Thermobifida halotolerans: one gene and its partners. The protein of the gene in region 3 interacts with the protein of the main gene of each other region in a pairwise test. Links are inferred from orthologs where the notes say so. Each region holds a gene or a part of one and is shown on either strand. Other genes may lie near its edges.

Region 1 (4,390 bases), 1.2 Mb from region 3 along the record:
CCGCGGCGGTGATCCGCTCGATCAGGGAGGTGTCGCGCGATGCGGTGAACGGCGCCACCACCTTGCGGTCGAGTTCGATCCAGCCCCGGTCGAACTCGGTGGCGGTGGCGCAGATCCGCAGTACCAGATCGCGCGTGAGCATGGCCTGCTGGTCCATGGCCTCGTTTTCCCGTGTCCGGTGTGGTGGCACAACACGTCGCGCCGGAGCGGTCCGGCGAAGTGCCTACGTTATCGCGACGAATCCACCCTTTTTCAAGACGTCCGGCGGTTCTGTCCCACCCCGCGAACGGCACGCGCGCCGCTGTTTCCGGAATCGCCGAACGCACCGGACATCAGTCCGATGCCGGGAGGCCGGGGAGGGGATGCGGTGTTCCGGGTGGGGAGGCACGGGGTGGCGGCGGGCGGTCGGGGCGTCCCGGCGCCGCGTCCGCCCGCGTCTCCGCCTTCCCGCGCTTTCCGGGGTGGTCCGTACCGGGGTGTCGGGGTGTGGTGTCCGGTGTTCTTCCGGGTGGTCCGGCTGCGGGGGCGCGGGTGGGTCGGCGCCGGGGGCGCCTGGGAACCGATGCCGGGAAGTCAGTCTCCGGGGAGGACGAGGTCGGCCAGCACGGCGAGGTGGTCGCTGCCGGGGACGGGGTGGACGCCGGTCCGCGCGGTCCGGACGCGCGTGTCCACCAGGACGTGGTCGAGGACCAGACCGGGGCTGCCCCGTGCCGGCCAGGTGGTCGTGAGGCCGTTGCCGACGGCGGCGGCCGCGTCGGTGTAACCGGAGGCGAGCAGGTCCCGGAAGGCGGAGTGGTCGTGGGTGGCGTTGAAGTCCCCGGCCAGGATGCGGACCGTCCCGGCGGGCTCGGCCCGCGGCAGGTCCTCCAGGTAGGCGGTCCACTCCCGGGCCGGGGCCGCCCCCAGGGGCGGGAACGGGTGGACGGAGACGACTTCCACGGCGGGTGCTCCGGGGATCTCGACGCCCGCCCACGGCATCGCGGGCTCGTACCGGGTCGGCCCGGGCAGCGCGGTGAGCGGGTACCGGGAGTACAGGCCGCCGCCGGAGGCTCCGGGCAGGGCGTCGACCACCGCGTGCGGCAGCGGCTCGTCGAGTCCCGCCTCGGCCAGGGCGCGCGCCGCGTCGGGGGTGAGCTCCTGGACGCTGAGCAGGTCGGCGCCGGTGGTCCGGACCAGTTCGACGACGGTGCGCGCGTCCGCCCGGCCCAGCGCCATGTTCAGGGTGAGCACCCGCAGGGTCGGCCCGTCGGGGGCGGGGGCGGGCGGGGCGTCGGTGAGGGCGCGCGGCAGGAGGAAGGCCGCGAACGCGACGGCGACCGCCACGGCGGCCGCCACAGGCTGCCAACACCGCGTCAGGAGGGCCGCCGCCAGCGGCAGCACCGCCGTGGCCGCCGCGTACGGGGTGAGGGCCACGACCATGGCCAGGGGGTACCCTCCGTCCAGGCCGAGTCCGCGGACGAGCGCCCACAGCGCCCAGGGCAGCAGGAGCAGCCACGCGAGCGCGCCCGGCAGCCGCCACCGGCGGCCCCCGCCGCTCTTCGGCCGCCTCTCCGTCGGCGGGGTGGCGTTGGCGCTGCGGTCCACGGGCTCTCCCCTCGTCGCACTCCGCGCTCGGCGCCGCACGTGACGGCCCGAGGGATGGGATGCGTCCGGGACGCGCGGGGTTCGCGCTCCGTGACCCCGTGCCTCAGCTCCGCAGTTCGCGGGCGCGCCGCAGGCCGAGTCCGACGACGTCGGCGACGAAGGTGTGCCCGGGGTCCTCCGGGGTGGTCAGCATGTCCAGGCGGGACTCGTCGACCCAGGCGAACCCGGTGTGCCTGTCCGGTTCCAGCACGGGCGCGCCGAGGTCGCCCTCGACCCGCACCAGGTAGTCCACCTCGAACCGTTCGACCCCGTCGTCGGGGGTCCAGGCGAGGCGGCACAGTTCGGCGAGGACGCCGGTGAGCCGCCAGCCGGTCTCCTCGCGGACCTCCCGCTCCAACGCCTCGACGACGCCCTCCCCGGCCTCGACGTGTCCGCCGACGATGTCCCAGGCGTTGGGGAAGAGCGCGCGGTCCGGCGAGCGCCGCTGGACGAAGGCGCGCCCCTCCGCGTCGACGACCACGGCTCCGACCACCCAGCGGCGCCCGTCGTCGGTCTCCGGTATCTCGATTCCCTCCGCGATCTCCATAAGGGTGATCCTGGCAGCACGGGGCCGCGCTCCGCGTCCGCGCCCCCGGTGTCACAGTCCTCCGTCGACCGCCGCGAGCGCTCCCGGGATCGCGTCGAACAGGTCGGAGGCGCTGACGGGCGCGCCGTCGTGGGCGGTGCGGGCGGCCAGGCCGTGCAGGTAGGCGCCGCACGTGGCGGCCTCCCACGGGGCCAGTCCGGTCGCCAGCAGCGCCCCGATCATGCCCGCCAGCACGTCCCCGCTTCCCGCGGTGGCCAGCAGCGGCGTGCCCGTCGGGTTGGCCGCCACCGGCGCCCCCGGTTCGGCGACGAGTGTCGTGGAGCCCTTCAGCAGCACGGTGCAGCCGTACTCCTCGGCGGCGCGGACCACGTGGTCCAGCCGGTTCGCCTCGATGTCGGCGCGTTCGGCCCCCGGCAGCAGCCGGGCCAGCTCCCCGGCGTGCGGGGTGAGCAGCGTGGGGGCGCCGCGTCCGCGCACCAGCTCCGGGGAACGCGCCAGCAGGGTGGTGGCGTCGGCGTCCACCAGCACCGGCACGTCGGTGTCCAGCACCGCCGCCAACTCCGCCGCGGCCGTCGGATGCAGTCCCCGTCCCGGACCGATCACCCATGCCGCCACCCGCTTCGGCAGGCTGGCGACCGGGTCCATGGGGTCCAGGACCGACACCACCGCCTCCGGCCAGCGGCTCACCACCTCGCGTGCCACGCCCTGCTGCCCCGTGTAGCGCAGCATGCCCACGCCGGTGCGCAGCGCGCCCCCCGCGGCGAGCACCGCGGCCCCGCGGTAGCGGTCGCTGCCCGCGGCCAGTCCGAGCACGCCCCGGCGGTACTTGTCGGTCTCCGCCTCGGAGCGCGGCAGCAGTGCGGCGACGTCGGCGGCCTGCGGGGCGACCACGCGCGGCTCGGGCAGCTCCCCCGCCAGCCCGATGTCCACGAACTCGACCACCCCGGCGCGCTCCGCTCCGGGGTCGACGAACAGTCCCGGCTTGTGGGTCCCGAAGGTGACGGTGACGTCGGCGCGCACGCTGGCCCCGGGGACCGCGCCGGTGTCGGCGTCGATCCCGCTGGGCAGGTCCACCGCGACCACGGCGGCGTAGGTCGACTCGGTCAGCGCGGCCAGGTGGGCGTACGGCTCGCGCAGGGCGCCCCGCGCGCCGATCCCCACGAGTCCGTCCACGACGAGGTCGGCGGCGGCGACGAGCGCCTCGGCCTCCTCCACCGAAGCGCTCCGACCGCCGGCGGCGCGCAGCGCGGCCAGCCCGCGCCGGTGGGCGGACCCACCCGCCGCGACCGCGGCCACCGAGGCCCCCCGCCGGGCCAGTTCGGCCCCCGCGAAGAGCGCGTCCCCGCCGTTGTCTCCGCTGCCGACCAGCAGCACCACCCGCGCCCCGTACACCCGGGGCAGGATGCGCACGCAGACCGCGGCCAGCCCGGCGGCCGCCCGCCGCATCAGGGCGCCGTCCGGAAGCCGCGCCATGAGCGCGTTCTCGGCCGCGCGGACGGTTTCCACGGTGTGTGCGGTGCGCATGCTCTCCCCCATCCGGTCGGTTCTCGGGTACGCCGCACGTTATGCCCGCCTCCCGGTGCGATCATGATGGGGCGGCCCCATCATGGGGACGCGCCGTGGCGGCCCCACCCGGCTACCCCATCCGCGTACATGTGCCACCGTTGTCTCCTGGTTTACTTTTTCCACCGCGAAGATCAGTCGTCATTCATCGAGCAGCAGCACGGACACTTCCATGACCTACACCGACGACCGTGTCACCACCGAATCCGGCTTGACCGACCGCGTCTCCCTCCTGCAGAACGCCATGCACAAGCTCGGCGCGGACGTCATCCGGCTGCAGACCCAGCTCACCGAGATCGCGACCGCGGCTCCGCCGAAGCAGCAGGAGCGCTCCTCCACGTCGCAGTTCATCTTCAACCTGTCCCGCGAGGAGTACCGGGGGGAACTCGCCGCCCTCGTCTCCTGGGTGAACGACTTCCTGATGCCGGTCTACGCGGGTCCGGCGACCCGCTGGTGCCCCTCCTGGTGGGAGCACCACGAGGCGGTGGGGCGGCTGCACGCGGTGCGCCTGGCCTACCTGGAGCTGACCGACACCGCCGTCTCCGGGCCGTCCGGGCCGGGCGTCTGGCACCGCGACCACCTGGATCCCGCCCTGGACCGGCTGTTCGCGTCCGACGGTCCCTTCGCCGACTGCCTGGGGCCCACCGGCCACCACCC
Region 2 (5,185 bases), 1.2 Mb from region 3 along the record:
GGGGACGCTGAGCGCGCGTCCCGCCCGGTCGGCGTCCTCCACCCAGCGGGCCACCGCCGTCTTCAACCCGGAGAACGAGAAGTCGTAGCTGCCGTCGCCCCACTTGCCGCGCGGGAAGTGGATCGAGCGGCCGTCGCCGTCGCGGGCCGCGCGGTCGATCGGCGGCCCGCCCGGGTAGGGCAGGTCGAGCAGGCGCGCCACCTTGTCGTAGGCCTCGCCCGCGGCGTCGTCCACGGTCTCGCCGAGCAGGTGCACGTCGGTGGCCAGGTCCCGCACCAGCAGCAGCGACGTGTGCCCGCCGGAGACCAGCAGGGCCACCACCGGTTTGGGCAGCGGGCCGTGCTCCAACTGGTCCACGGCGACGTGGCCGACCAGGTGGTTGACCCCGTACAGCGGCCGGTCCAGGGCCAGGGCGTAGGCCTTGGCCGCCGACAGGCCCACGAGCAGCGCCCCGGCCAGTCCGGGGCCCGCGGTGACCGCGATCGCGTCCACGTCGGACAGCCGCACCCCGGCGCGTTCGGCGGCCCGGCGCACGGTGGGCGTCATCGCCTCCAGGTGCGCGCGGCTGGCGACCTCGGGCACCACCCCGCCGAACCGGGCGTGCTGGTCGACGCTGGAGGCCACCTCGTCGGCGAGCAGTTCGCAGCCGCGCACGAAGGCGACCCCGGTCTCGTCACAGGAACTCTCGATCCCCATGACCAGGGGAGGGACAGTGGTCATCGCTCTTCCTCAACGGGCTCCAGGCGGCGCATGACAACGGCGTCGGCGCCGACGTAGTAACCGGGGCGCACCCCGATCTCGGTGAACCCGAACCGGCGGTACAGGTCCTGGGCGCGCGGGTTGTCCGAGCGCACCTCCAGGAACACCGCGCTGATCCCGCGGCGGCGCGCCTCGTCCAGCAGCGCGGACAGCAGGGTGCGGCCGATGCCGCGCCCCCACCGGTCGGGGGCCACGGCCATGGTCTGCACATCGCCCTCGGGCGGCACCGCGCGCAGCCCCGCGTATCCGACGATCCGTCCCCCGTCGTCCCGGGCGACCAGGTAGTGGCGGTCGGGCTGGGCGAGTTCGTCGCGCAGCATCCCCTCGGTCCAGGCGTCGTCGGGGAACAGTTCGTGTTCCAGCGCCATGACCTCGGCGACGTCGTCGGCGGTCATCGGGCGCAACACGGTACTCATCGGGTCCGCTCCAGTTCGGCCGCCGTGGGCTGGCGCACCCTCTTGGGCGCGCCCGGCTCCCGGGCGTCGGGGCGGCGCAGGTACAGCGGGCGCGGCTCGGGCAGTTCGACGCCGTCGAGCAGCGCGCGTACGGCGAGTTCACCGAGCGCGGCGGCCGACGGGTACAGCGGTTCGACCGCCTCCGGGTCCTGTCCGAAGACGTCGGCGTACAACCGCGCCCCGTGGCCGATCACCGGCGCTCCCCCGGGGTCGACGGCGGCGGGCCGGTCCACGGCGATGTCACCGACCCGGGTGGCGGAGTCGGCGTAGCGCGCCCAGAACACCTCTTTGCGGCGGGCGTCGGTGGCGGCGACGAACGGTCCGGTGCGTCCCGACGCCCACGCGAGGGCGTCCAGGGTGGCCACGCCCACGCACGGCACGCCCAGCGCCTCGGCGAGGGCGTGCGCGGTGGCCAGGCCCACGCGCAGCCCCGTGTAGGGTCCCGGGCCGATGCCCACGGCAACGTGGGTGACGTCGGTCAGCGCGGTGTCGGCCGCGGCCACGACGGAGCGGATCTGGGGGGCGAGCAGTTCGCCGTGGCGGCGGGCGTCGACGGAGGAGCGGGCAGCGCGCACCCGCACACCGTCGGTCCCGGGTTCGCACAGTGCCGTGGTGACGGCGGGGGTGGCGGTGTCAAAAGCCAGAAGCAGCACGGTCGACCAGCCTATTCGAGTTCGTCGGCGGAGAGGGCGGCCAGCGCTGTGCTCCAGCGGGCTCCGACGCGGCGGATCCGCACCGTCCGGGTGTCGTCGGCGTGCCGATCGATGGCGATCTCCAGGCGGTCGTCGCTGAGCCACTCGGCCATCCCCTCGCCCCACTCGACGACGGTCACCGCCTCCTCCATGCCCAGGTCGAGGTCGAGGTCGTCGAGTTCGTCGGGGCCGCCGAGCCGGTAGGCGTCGACGTGCACCAGGTCGGGGCCGCCGCCGAGGTTGGGGTGGGTGCGGGCGATCGCGAAGGTCGGCGAGGTGACGGGGCCGCGCACCCCGAGCCCCTCACCGAGTCCCTGGGTGAAGGTGGTCTTGCCCGCGCCCAGCGGCCCGGAGAGGATGAGCAGGTCTCCGGCGCGCGTCTCGGCCGCGACCGCGCTGCCCAGTGCGCGCATCGCGGTGTCGGTGGCGACGGTGACGGTTGTCGTGTCGGTCAAGGCGGTGTCGGTCATGTCCGTTCGGCTCACGGTGGTCGGCGGAAGGAGACGGGGGGTGTGGTCGCCGTACACCACCAGGGTAGGCACTGCGCGGAGCGCGCCGGACGGTCAGCGCACCGCGCCGGTGTAGGTGCGCGGCACGCGCCGCCCGATGCGGGTGACGATCTCGTAGGAGATGGTGTCCAGGACGTCGGCCCAGTCCTGGGCGGTGGGTTCGCCGTCGTCTCCGGGGCCGAACAGGATCGCGCGGTCGCCGGGGCGGACCGTGTCCTCGCCGATGTCCACGACGAACTGGTCCATGCACACGGTTCCCGCGATGGTGCGGCGGCGACCGGCCACGAGCACGGGGCCCCGGTTGGTGGCCGCGCGGGGCACGCCGTCGCCGTAGCCGAGGGGGACGAGCACCAGGTTGGTCTCGCGGTCGGTGACGTAGCGGTACCCGTAGGAGACGCCGCTTCCGGCGACGGCCCGCTTGCGGCCGACGAGCGCGGCGCTCAGGGTCATGGCGGGGCGCAGGCCCGGAACGGCGAGGTCGGGGATCGGCGACAGCCCGTAGGAGGCGATGCCGGGGCGCACCAGGTCGAACCGGGCGTCGGGCCGGGTCAGGACGGCCGCGGAGTTGGCGATGTGCCGGATCTCGGGGCGCAGTCCGGCCTTGTCGGCGACGGCCAGCGCCTCGTGGAAGGCCTCCAGTTGCGCGGTGGTGGCGGGGTGTTCGGGCTCGTCGGCGCAGGCGAAGTGGGAGAACACCCCGGTGACGGTGGCCACCCCCTCGGCCTCGGCGCGCGCGAGGGCGGCGACCGCGTCCGGCCAGTCGGCGGGGCCGATGCCGCCCCGGTTCAGTCCAGTGTCGGCCTTGAGCTGGACGCGGGCGACGCGTCCGCTGCGCCGGGCCGCGTCGACGACCTCGTCGACGACCCAGGAGGAGCCGACGCCGATGTCGATTCCGGCTTCGATCGCCTCGGTGAGCGGTTCACCCGGGGGGACGAGCCACGCCAGGACGGGCGCGTCGATCCCGGCGGCGCGCAGCCGCAGCGCCTCGGCGATGAACGCGGTGCCCAGCCAGGTCGCTCCTCCGGCGAGCGCGGCCCGCGCGGCGGGGACCATTCCGTGCCCGTAGCCGTCGGCTTTGACCACGCCCATGACCAGCGCGCCCTCGGCCCGCTCGGCGAGCAGGGCGATGTTGCCGCTGATGGCGTCCAGGTCGACCCTGGCTTCGGCGAAAGGTGGCATGCCTGCAAGTCTGGCACGAAACCGGATGATACGGCGCTGTGACCTGCGGGACGTCCCGGCCCCGGGGGGAGGGGCGAGGAAGCCCTGCCCCGGGAGGGCCCGGGACCTCCCCTTCCGGGAAGGCTGGGCAGCGTCCGGGGCCTTCCGGGTGTCTGCCCGTACCGTTCTCCCCGAGGGCCGAGGCCCCGAGCCCCCTCGGGCCGGGGACCCCTCCCTCAGCCTCCCGGCACTGGCGGAACCCCGGCCCCGGAGGCGGCGGGGTCTTCCAGGAGGCGGCTGGTGCTCTTCGGCAGCAGCAGCCCGAGCAGGCCCGCCGCGGCGGCGGGGAGCTGGCCGGGGGCGGCCACGCCCAGGATCGCGCTGACGGTGGCCCTGGGGGTGCGCAGGAAGTGGCGCAGGCTCGGATGGTCACGGGGCACCGTCCAGCCGCTCACCAGCAGCGACGCCAGGGCCAGCGCTCCGGCCAGCGCCCAGCGGGCGTCGGCGGTGGCGAGGGTGGCGAACCAGTCGCCCAGGGCCGTGGCGGTGGCGACCGCGTAGGCCCCACCCGGTCCGGTGCTCGGCGCGTCGAGCGGCGCGGCCACCACGGCCGCCGCGACCGCCGCCGTCGCCAGGGCCGCGGAGGCGGCCAGGCCGAGCCGCTCCGCCAGGTCGCGCGCTTCCTCGCCCAGTTCCGCGCGGTCGGGCACGCGCCGCCACGGCCGCCCCGCGGCACGGGCCGCGCCCATGGCGTGCTCGCGGCGGCGACGCAGGAACCGCCAGGCCGCGCAGAGCGCCACCGGTCCCCGGCTGGCCGCGGCGAGCTGCACCGCGAACTCGTGCAGGACGGACGCCGCCGCCTGGGTGAGAGTCACCGGGAACCGCGCCCAGACCAGGGCGGCCCTGCGGAAGAGGGGAGCGATGTCCCCGGGCAGGTGGGAGCGTCGCCACACCGCGCGGCCGTGGGCCCTGGCGGTGAGCCGCCGCAGCGGGGCCGTTCCCGGCGGGGGCGGCGCGCTCTCCGCGGCGAACCCGAGCATCCGGTGGTCCAGCAGTACCGCGCAGACCAGCAGGACCAGCAGCAGCCAGCGGGTCGCCGCCCCGTTGCCGTAGAGCGCGAAGACCGCCGAGGTGAGCGCGGTGGGTTCCAGGCCCGCCAGTACCGCGTTGTGGTTGAGGTGCTCCAGCGCGGCCGCGCCGAGGGCGAGCGGCGGCAGCAGCCACAGTCTGGCCCCGTACAGGCCGCGCCCCACGACGGCCAGGCCGAGTGCGGCGCCGACCAGACCGGTGGTGACGGCGTGCCCGGAGAAGCGGATGCCCGTGCCCGGCAGGTCCACCCAGCCGGGAAGCGGGGTGAGCAGCCCGCCCTGCGGCAGCAGCGGGTCGGGGAGCCCGCCGAACAGCAGGGTGCGCGCGAGCGTCTCCGCGAGCTGGAAGCCCGCGCCGCAGGCCGCCGCGGCCAGCAGGTAGTCCACGGCGGCGAAGCGCCGCAGTCGGTGCCGCGCCACCAGCCAGAACAGCAGAAGCGGAGTGAACTTGGCGATCTCCTCGACGGGAACCGCGAGGTAGGCGTAGGCGAGCGGGTCGGCGGGGTCGAGCCCCACGGCCGCGG
Region 3 (5,330 bases):
TCGCGATGAACTCCCACAGCCCTCCGGAGCCGACCACCGCCACGCCGCCGGGCAGCCATCCGGCGTCGACCATGACCTTGAGGACCCCTCGCAACTCCGCGCCGGTGCCCGCTACCCACTCCCCGTCACGCACACGTCTCCCCCTTTTCGTCTCCCGGATTCGCGGAAACCCATCCCCCCGGATACCCCGACCGGCGGGGATCTCACTCGGCCGCAATACGGACAGACCCTTTCCGGCGGGTAAAAATTCGGTCTTGCTCGACCGGTCCGCGCTGACCGGGAAGAACTGCCCACTGTCCGAGCGTGACCGCGATAAACACCCCAGATTGGCAGTGTCCGACTCACCGCGCACCGAACGGGAAAACGGGTTTCGGACGGGGCGGTGTGCGGGGGGCGGCGGCAACTCCACGAAGAACTGGGTGTACTGGCCCGGTGCCGCATGATTTTTCCGGGTTCTGGCGGTGGGGTGCTCATGGGGGGTACGGGGGCCGCGAACCGGTCCCGGGCCAGGGGTATTCCAGTTCGGCCCCTGGGGTGGGCGCCACGGGTTGCCCGTGGGAGCCCGCCCCGGACGGCTGGGGTGGACTGCCTCCCCTCCCCGGCCCGAGCCCGCGCCCGCGCCCGCCGCGGAGTCGGACGCTCGAGTCCCGGTGAGGAAAGGACAGAGCTGCCGGACCTCCCGGCCGACGCGCATCCTGGTGCCTGGTTCACCGGCCTCAACCGATGCCGAGGTCCCCTTCGGCCGCGAGGCGCGGCAGCTTCGGAGTCGGTTCGGGGCCGGGGAGGGATCGTCCTTTTCCCTCCGGGCGGGGCGAGGGCTCGCTGGACTTCGGCGGTGGGATTTCTCGTGAGGCGTCGGACGCGCGAGGACCGCAGCCAGCAGCGTGGCGGACATGGCCAGCAGACGCATGGCACTCCTGGGAGACAGGTGCCCTGTGGGAGCAGGACACGGGCGAAATCCGCGACCGTAGGATCTGAAGGTCCACGCCGCCCCCGGAAGAGGACCCGGACCGAATCGGCTGTCAGTCCCGCGCTCCGTCGTCGGCGCACCGCCCGCGTCCTGCTCCGACTGTGCGAGGCCAGAGGTTTGACCGCGGAGCAGGCCGCCACCGAAGCGAAGGAGCGCAGTCCTGAGCGCGCCTGGTCAGAGACGGAGTCACCAGGATCGGGATGCGAAGGATCTTGAGGCTGCGTGACGTCGACGTGCAGGCGCTGCTGGACGTGTACGGGGTGACCGGCCAGGAGACCCGGGAGGCGTACCGGCGCCTGGCTCGGGAGGCACCCCAGACCGGGTGGTGGGTTGGTTACCGGGACGTGCTCGGCTCCGGGCGTATGTCGACCTGGAGACCGAAGCGCCACGGATTCGCACGTCCGAACCGGCGGTCATTCCTGGCGTTCTCCAGACCGCGAACTACGCCAGAGCACTCGTCAGGGGCGGTGGCGTCGCTCCCGACGACCAGGCGGAGCGGCGGGTGGAGGCACCGATGATGCACAAGCAGACCTTGGGCCGTCCGAACTCGCCGCGGGTCTGGGTGATCACCGATGAGATGGACTCCCACATCACCGACTGGCGCAAGTCCGGCCACAGCACGGACACCGGCCAGAACTGCGTGGAGATCGCCGACCTGCCCGGCACCACTGCTGTTCGCGACTCGCAGCACCCGGCGGAAGGGCACCTGGAGTTCCCGGCCGCCGAGTGGGCGGGGCTGCTGGGTTGCGGTGCGCACCGGCGGTCTGTAACCGCTGTGAAGAAAGCCCTCGCTCTCAGAGGGCGAATTCGAGGGGGCGTCGCAACACTGCTGATCGACTGGCCACGGCCAGGCGCTCGGCCGGGGTCTCCCAGCCGAGCGCTTTGCGTGGGCGCGAGTCCAGCTCGGCGGCGACCTCCTCCAGACGCTGCCGGTCGCCCACGGCTGGAGTGTTGATCCTGACGAACACGGGCCGGAACCGCTGGTCACAGCCCACTTCCGGCAAGATCGTCGCTGCTGCCCGAGTGGAGCCGACGAGGGGACTTGAACCCCTAACCTGCCGCTTACAAGGCGGCTGCTCTGCCAATTGAGCTACGCCGGCCGGTGTCGGAACACCCAGGGGGAATGGTACCGGTTTCGGGTTCACTCCGCTGCCGTGCGGCGGCGGGCCACCTCGTAGAGGGCCACTCCGGCGGCCACCGAGGCGTTGAGGGACTCCACGCCTCGGATCGGGATGGAGACCACGACGTCGCAGGTCTCACGCACCAGACGGGACAGCCCCCTGCCCTCGGAGCCCACGACGACCACGAGCGGTTCGGTGGCCAACTCCAACTGGTCGAGACCCGTGTCGCCCTCGGCGTCCAGACCGGCGACGAAGAATCCCGCCTCCTGGTACTGCCTGAGCGTGCGGGTCAGGTTGACAACCTGCGCCACCGGCAGGCGGGCCAGTGTTCCCGCCGACGCCTTCCACGCGGCCGTGGTGACGCCCGCGGCGCGCCGCTCGGGCACCAGCAGTCCGTTCGCGCCGAACGCCGCCGCCGAACGCGCGACCGCACCCAGGTTGTGGGGGTCGGTGACCCCGTCCAGGGCGACCGCCAGCGGGGTCGTCTCGCCCCTGCGCGCCTCGTCGAGCAGGTCCTCGGCCGTCCAGTACTCGTAGGGGCGCACCTGGAGGATCATCCCCTGGTGCGCGGCCTTGGGCAGCCCGTTGCCCTCGCAGCGCCGGTCCAGTTCGGCCCGGGTGACCTCGGAGACCGCGACGCCCTGCTGTCCGGCGAGCCTGGCGGCCTCGGTGATCCGCTCGTCGGGGTCGAGGCTGTTGGCCAGCAGCAGCCGCGTCGCGGGCACCCTGGCGCGCAGCGCCTCCACCACCGGGTTGCGGCCGATCAGCAGCTCCGAGCCGTCCCGGCGGCGCAGCGCGGCCCCGTTGTCGCCCGCGACACGCACCGGTGTCGCGGGCCTGCTGGCGCTCCGGTCGGCCCTGGCCCGCTGCTTGTCGGCGTACCAGTGCCGCTTCTCGGCGGGAAGTGTGCCCTTCTTGCCCTCAAGCGCGCGGCGGCCCTTGCCGCCGCTGCCCTTGGTGGGACCCTTCTTCGTCCTCTTCGACGGCATGTCCTGATTCCTCGATTCGACGTCGGTGGGCAGGCCGGGTGTTCCCGGCCGCACCGACGGGTCGACGTCCTAGTCGCGCTTGAGTTCCCAGCGCGGTCCCTGGGGGGTGTCCTCGACGGCGATCCCCGCCTCGGCGAGTTGGTCGCGGATCTGGTCGGCGGTGGCGTAGTCCTTGCGCCTGCGCGCGGCCTGGCGCTGCTCCAGCACCACCGACACCAGCGCGTCGACCACCCCGCGCAGCCCGGAGTCGTCGGATCCGGCCCACTGCGGCGACAGCGGGTCCAGGCCGAGGACCGCGAGCATCGCCCGGAGCCGTCCCGCGATCTCGGCCGCGCGCTCCTTGGCGCCCTCGGCGAGCGCGGAGTTGCCCTCGCGCACGTGCGTGTGGGCGACCGCCAGCGCCTGGGGCACGCCGAGGTCGTCGTCGAGTGCGGCGGCGAACTCGTCGGGCACCGGCACCCCCTCGGGCACCGGTCCGGCGATCTCGTTCACCCGGACGAGGAAGTTCTCGAAACGCTGGTAGGCGGTGGCCGCCTCGCGCAGCGACTCCTCGGAGTAGTCCAGGTTGGAGCGGTAGTGGGCCTGGCCCAGGTAGTAGCGCAGCTCGACCGGGCGGACCCGCCGGGTCACCTCGGGGATCAGCAGCGAGTTGCCCAGCGACTTGCTCATCTTCTCGCCGCCGGTGGTGAGCATCCCGTTGTGCAGCCAGTAGCGGGCGAACCCGTCCCCGGCCGCGTTGGACTGCGCGGACTCGTTCTCGTGGTGCGGGAAGACGAGGTCGACACCGCCGCCGTGGATGTCGAACGTGGAACCGAGGTACTTGGTGGCCATCGCCGAGCACTCCAGGTGCCAGCCCGGACGCCCCGGTCCCCACGGGGTGGGCCAGGAGGGCTCACCGGGACGGGCGCCCTTCCACAGGGCGAAGTCGCGGGGGTCGCGCTTGGCGCGCGCGTCGCCGTCCTCGGTCGCACGCATCTCGTCGACACGCTGGTTGGACAGCGAACCGTACCTGGGATACGAGGCGACGTCGAAGTAGACGTCGCCGGAGCCGTCCTCGGCCGCGTAGGCGTGACCGCGTTCGACGAGCCGCCGCATCAGTTCGACCATCTCGGGGACGTGCCCGGTGGCGCGCGGCTCCACGGTGGGCGGCAGGCAGCCCAGCACGTCGTAGGCGTGGCTGAAGGCGCGGTGGTTGCGCTCGCTCACCTCCCACCACTGCACGCCCTCGGCGGCGGCGACCCGGAGGATCTTGTCGTCGATGTCGGTGACGTTGCGGCAGAAGACCACCTGGTAGCCGCGGTGGAGCAGCCAGCGGCGGAGGATGTCGAAGCTCACGCCCGAGCGGATGTGCCCGATGTGCGGGGGAGCCTGCACCGTGGCGCCGCACAGGTACAGCGAGACACATCCCTCGCGAAGCGGGACGAAGTCACGGACCTGGCGGGTTCGGGTGTCATAGAAGCGCAGACTCACGCTGCCCAGGGTAGCCGTTTCCCGGCCCTCTCTGCGATCCTCCCGGACCGCTGTACGTCGCGCCCGCGTCCGCCGCGTGGGGGCGGGATGATCCGTGAAGCGGTCGGCACGTAATTGCCCGAGGTTCCTCGACCGAAGCCGTGACGTGGCGCACGGGACCGATCGGCTCTTCGCACACCTCTCTTCCCCGCGGCGCCTGCCAACTGGGAGAACCGGAAGAGCCCCGGGGCGCACGCCGTGGCGTCTCCTACCGTTTTCGGCCGGGAACCTCGTGCTAGCAGCCGGTTCTGGGCTAGCCTGCGCACGATGGCAGCTCAATCCTCCCGACCCTCCCGAGCCGCCCGCCGCACGGCGCCCCCGCCGAACGCGACGGGCGGGTCGCCGCGTTCGGCTGTCATCGTGATGGCCGTTCTCGGTGTCGCCGTGATCGCGTCCTGCGCCGTCCTGCTGTCCTACAACGGCATCTACCAGGTCGCCGTGCGGGGCGGCGCCGACGGGTGGACCGCGCACCTGTACCCGGCGCTGTTCACCCTGCTGCTGCTGATGGCCTTCTGGACCACCTATCTGCTGCGCGAGGCGCCACGGCGCCGCCGGGTCTGGGTGGACCTGCTCGTCCTGGTGATGATCCTGCTCGCGGCGGCGGCCAGCGCGCTGCGCTCGTTCCGCTACGAACTGCTGGAGTGGGTGGCGACGCTCGTCGTCGCGGTGGCGCCCTGGGCCGCGCTGCTGATCTCGTTCCGGCTCATGCTGTGGATCGTGGCGCAGGTCCGCGGCGAACGC

The links.
Region 1: the proteins of rlmB (region 3) and NI17_RS16100 interact in binary tests that used the Escherichia coli proteins (3 or more experiments, as listed by UniProt). The link is inferred for Thermobifida halotolerans from one-to-one orthologs.
Region 2: the proteins of rlmB (region 3) and tsaE interact in binary tests that used the Escherichia coli proteins (3 or more experiments, as listed by UniProt). The link is inferred for Thermobifida halotolerans from one-to-one orthologs.

The regions. Positions count from the first base shown.
Region 1 is NZ_CP063196.1:3,608,807-3,613,196, forward strand. The notes cover bases 1,459-4,390. They hold NI17_RS16100 (NAD(P)H-hydrate dehydratase), read right to left. Parts: upstream 3,695-4,390; coding sequence 2,222-3,694; downstream 1,459-2,221. Other genes in these bases: NI17_RS16090 (endonuclease/exonuclease/phosphatase family protein), read right to left, coding at 1,459-1,584; NI17_RS16095 (NUDIX domain-containing protein), read right to left, coding at 1,688-2,170; NI17_RS16105 (DUF4913 domain-containing protein), read left to right, coding at 3,906-4,390. In the rest of the region: NI17_RS16085 (PrsW family intramembrane metalloprotease), read right to left, coding at 1-157; more of NI17_RS16090, read right to left, coding at 574-1,458. UniProt on the Escherichia coli protein: Bifunctional enzyme that catalyzes the epimerization of the S- and R-forms of NAD(P)HX and the dehydration of the S-form of NAD(P)HX at the expense of ADP, which is converted to AMP.
Region 2 is NZ_CP063196.1:3,602,941-3,608,125, forward strand. Bases 628-3,579 are described here. They hold tsaE (tRNA (adenosine(37)-N6)-threonylcarbamoyltransferase complex ATPase subunit type 1 TsaE), read right to left. Parts: upstream 2,377-3,579; coding sequence 1,879-2,376; downstream 628-1,878. Other genes in these bases: tsaD (tRNA (adenosine(37)-N6)-threonylcarbamoyltransferase complex transferase subunit TsaD), read right to left, coding at 628-720; rimI (ribosomal protein S18-alanine N-acetyltransferase), read right to left, coding at 717-1,175; tsaB (tRNA (adenosine(37)-N6)-threonylcarbamoyltransferase complex dimerization subunit type 1 TsaB), read right to left, coding at 1,172-1,867; alr (alanine racemase), read right to left, coding at 2,470-3,579. Also shown: more of tsaD, read right to left, coding at 1-627; more of alr, read right to left, coding at 3,580-3,594; NI17_RS16085 (PrsW family intramembrane metalloprotease), read right to left, coding at 3,810-5,185. UniProt on the Escherichia coli protein: Required for the formation of a threonylcarbamoyl group on adenosine at position 37 (t(6)A37) in tRNAs that read codons beginning with adenine.
Region 3 is NZ_CP063196.1:4,818,924-4,824,253, reverse strand. Bases 1,097-3,888 are described here. They hold rlmB (23S rRNA (guanosine(2251)-2'-O)-methyltransferase RlmB), read right to left. Parts: upstream 3,081-3,888; coding sequence 2,112-3,080; downstream 1,097-2,111. Other genes in these bases: cysS (cysteine--tRNA ligase), read right to left, coding at 3,150-3,888; NI17_RS21590 (hypothetical protein), read right to left, coding at 1,765-1,965. In the rest of the region: NI17_RS21600 (serine hydrolase domain-containing protein), read right to left, coding at 1-133; more of cysS, read right to left, coding at 3,889-4,550; NI17_RS21570 (DUF2637 domain-containing protein), read left to right, coding at 4,953-5,330. UniProt on the Escherichia coli protein: Specifically methylates the ribose of guanosine 2251 in 23S rRNA.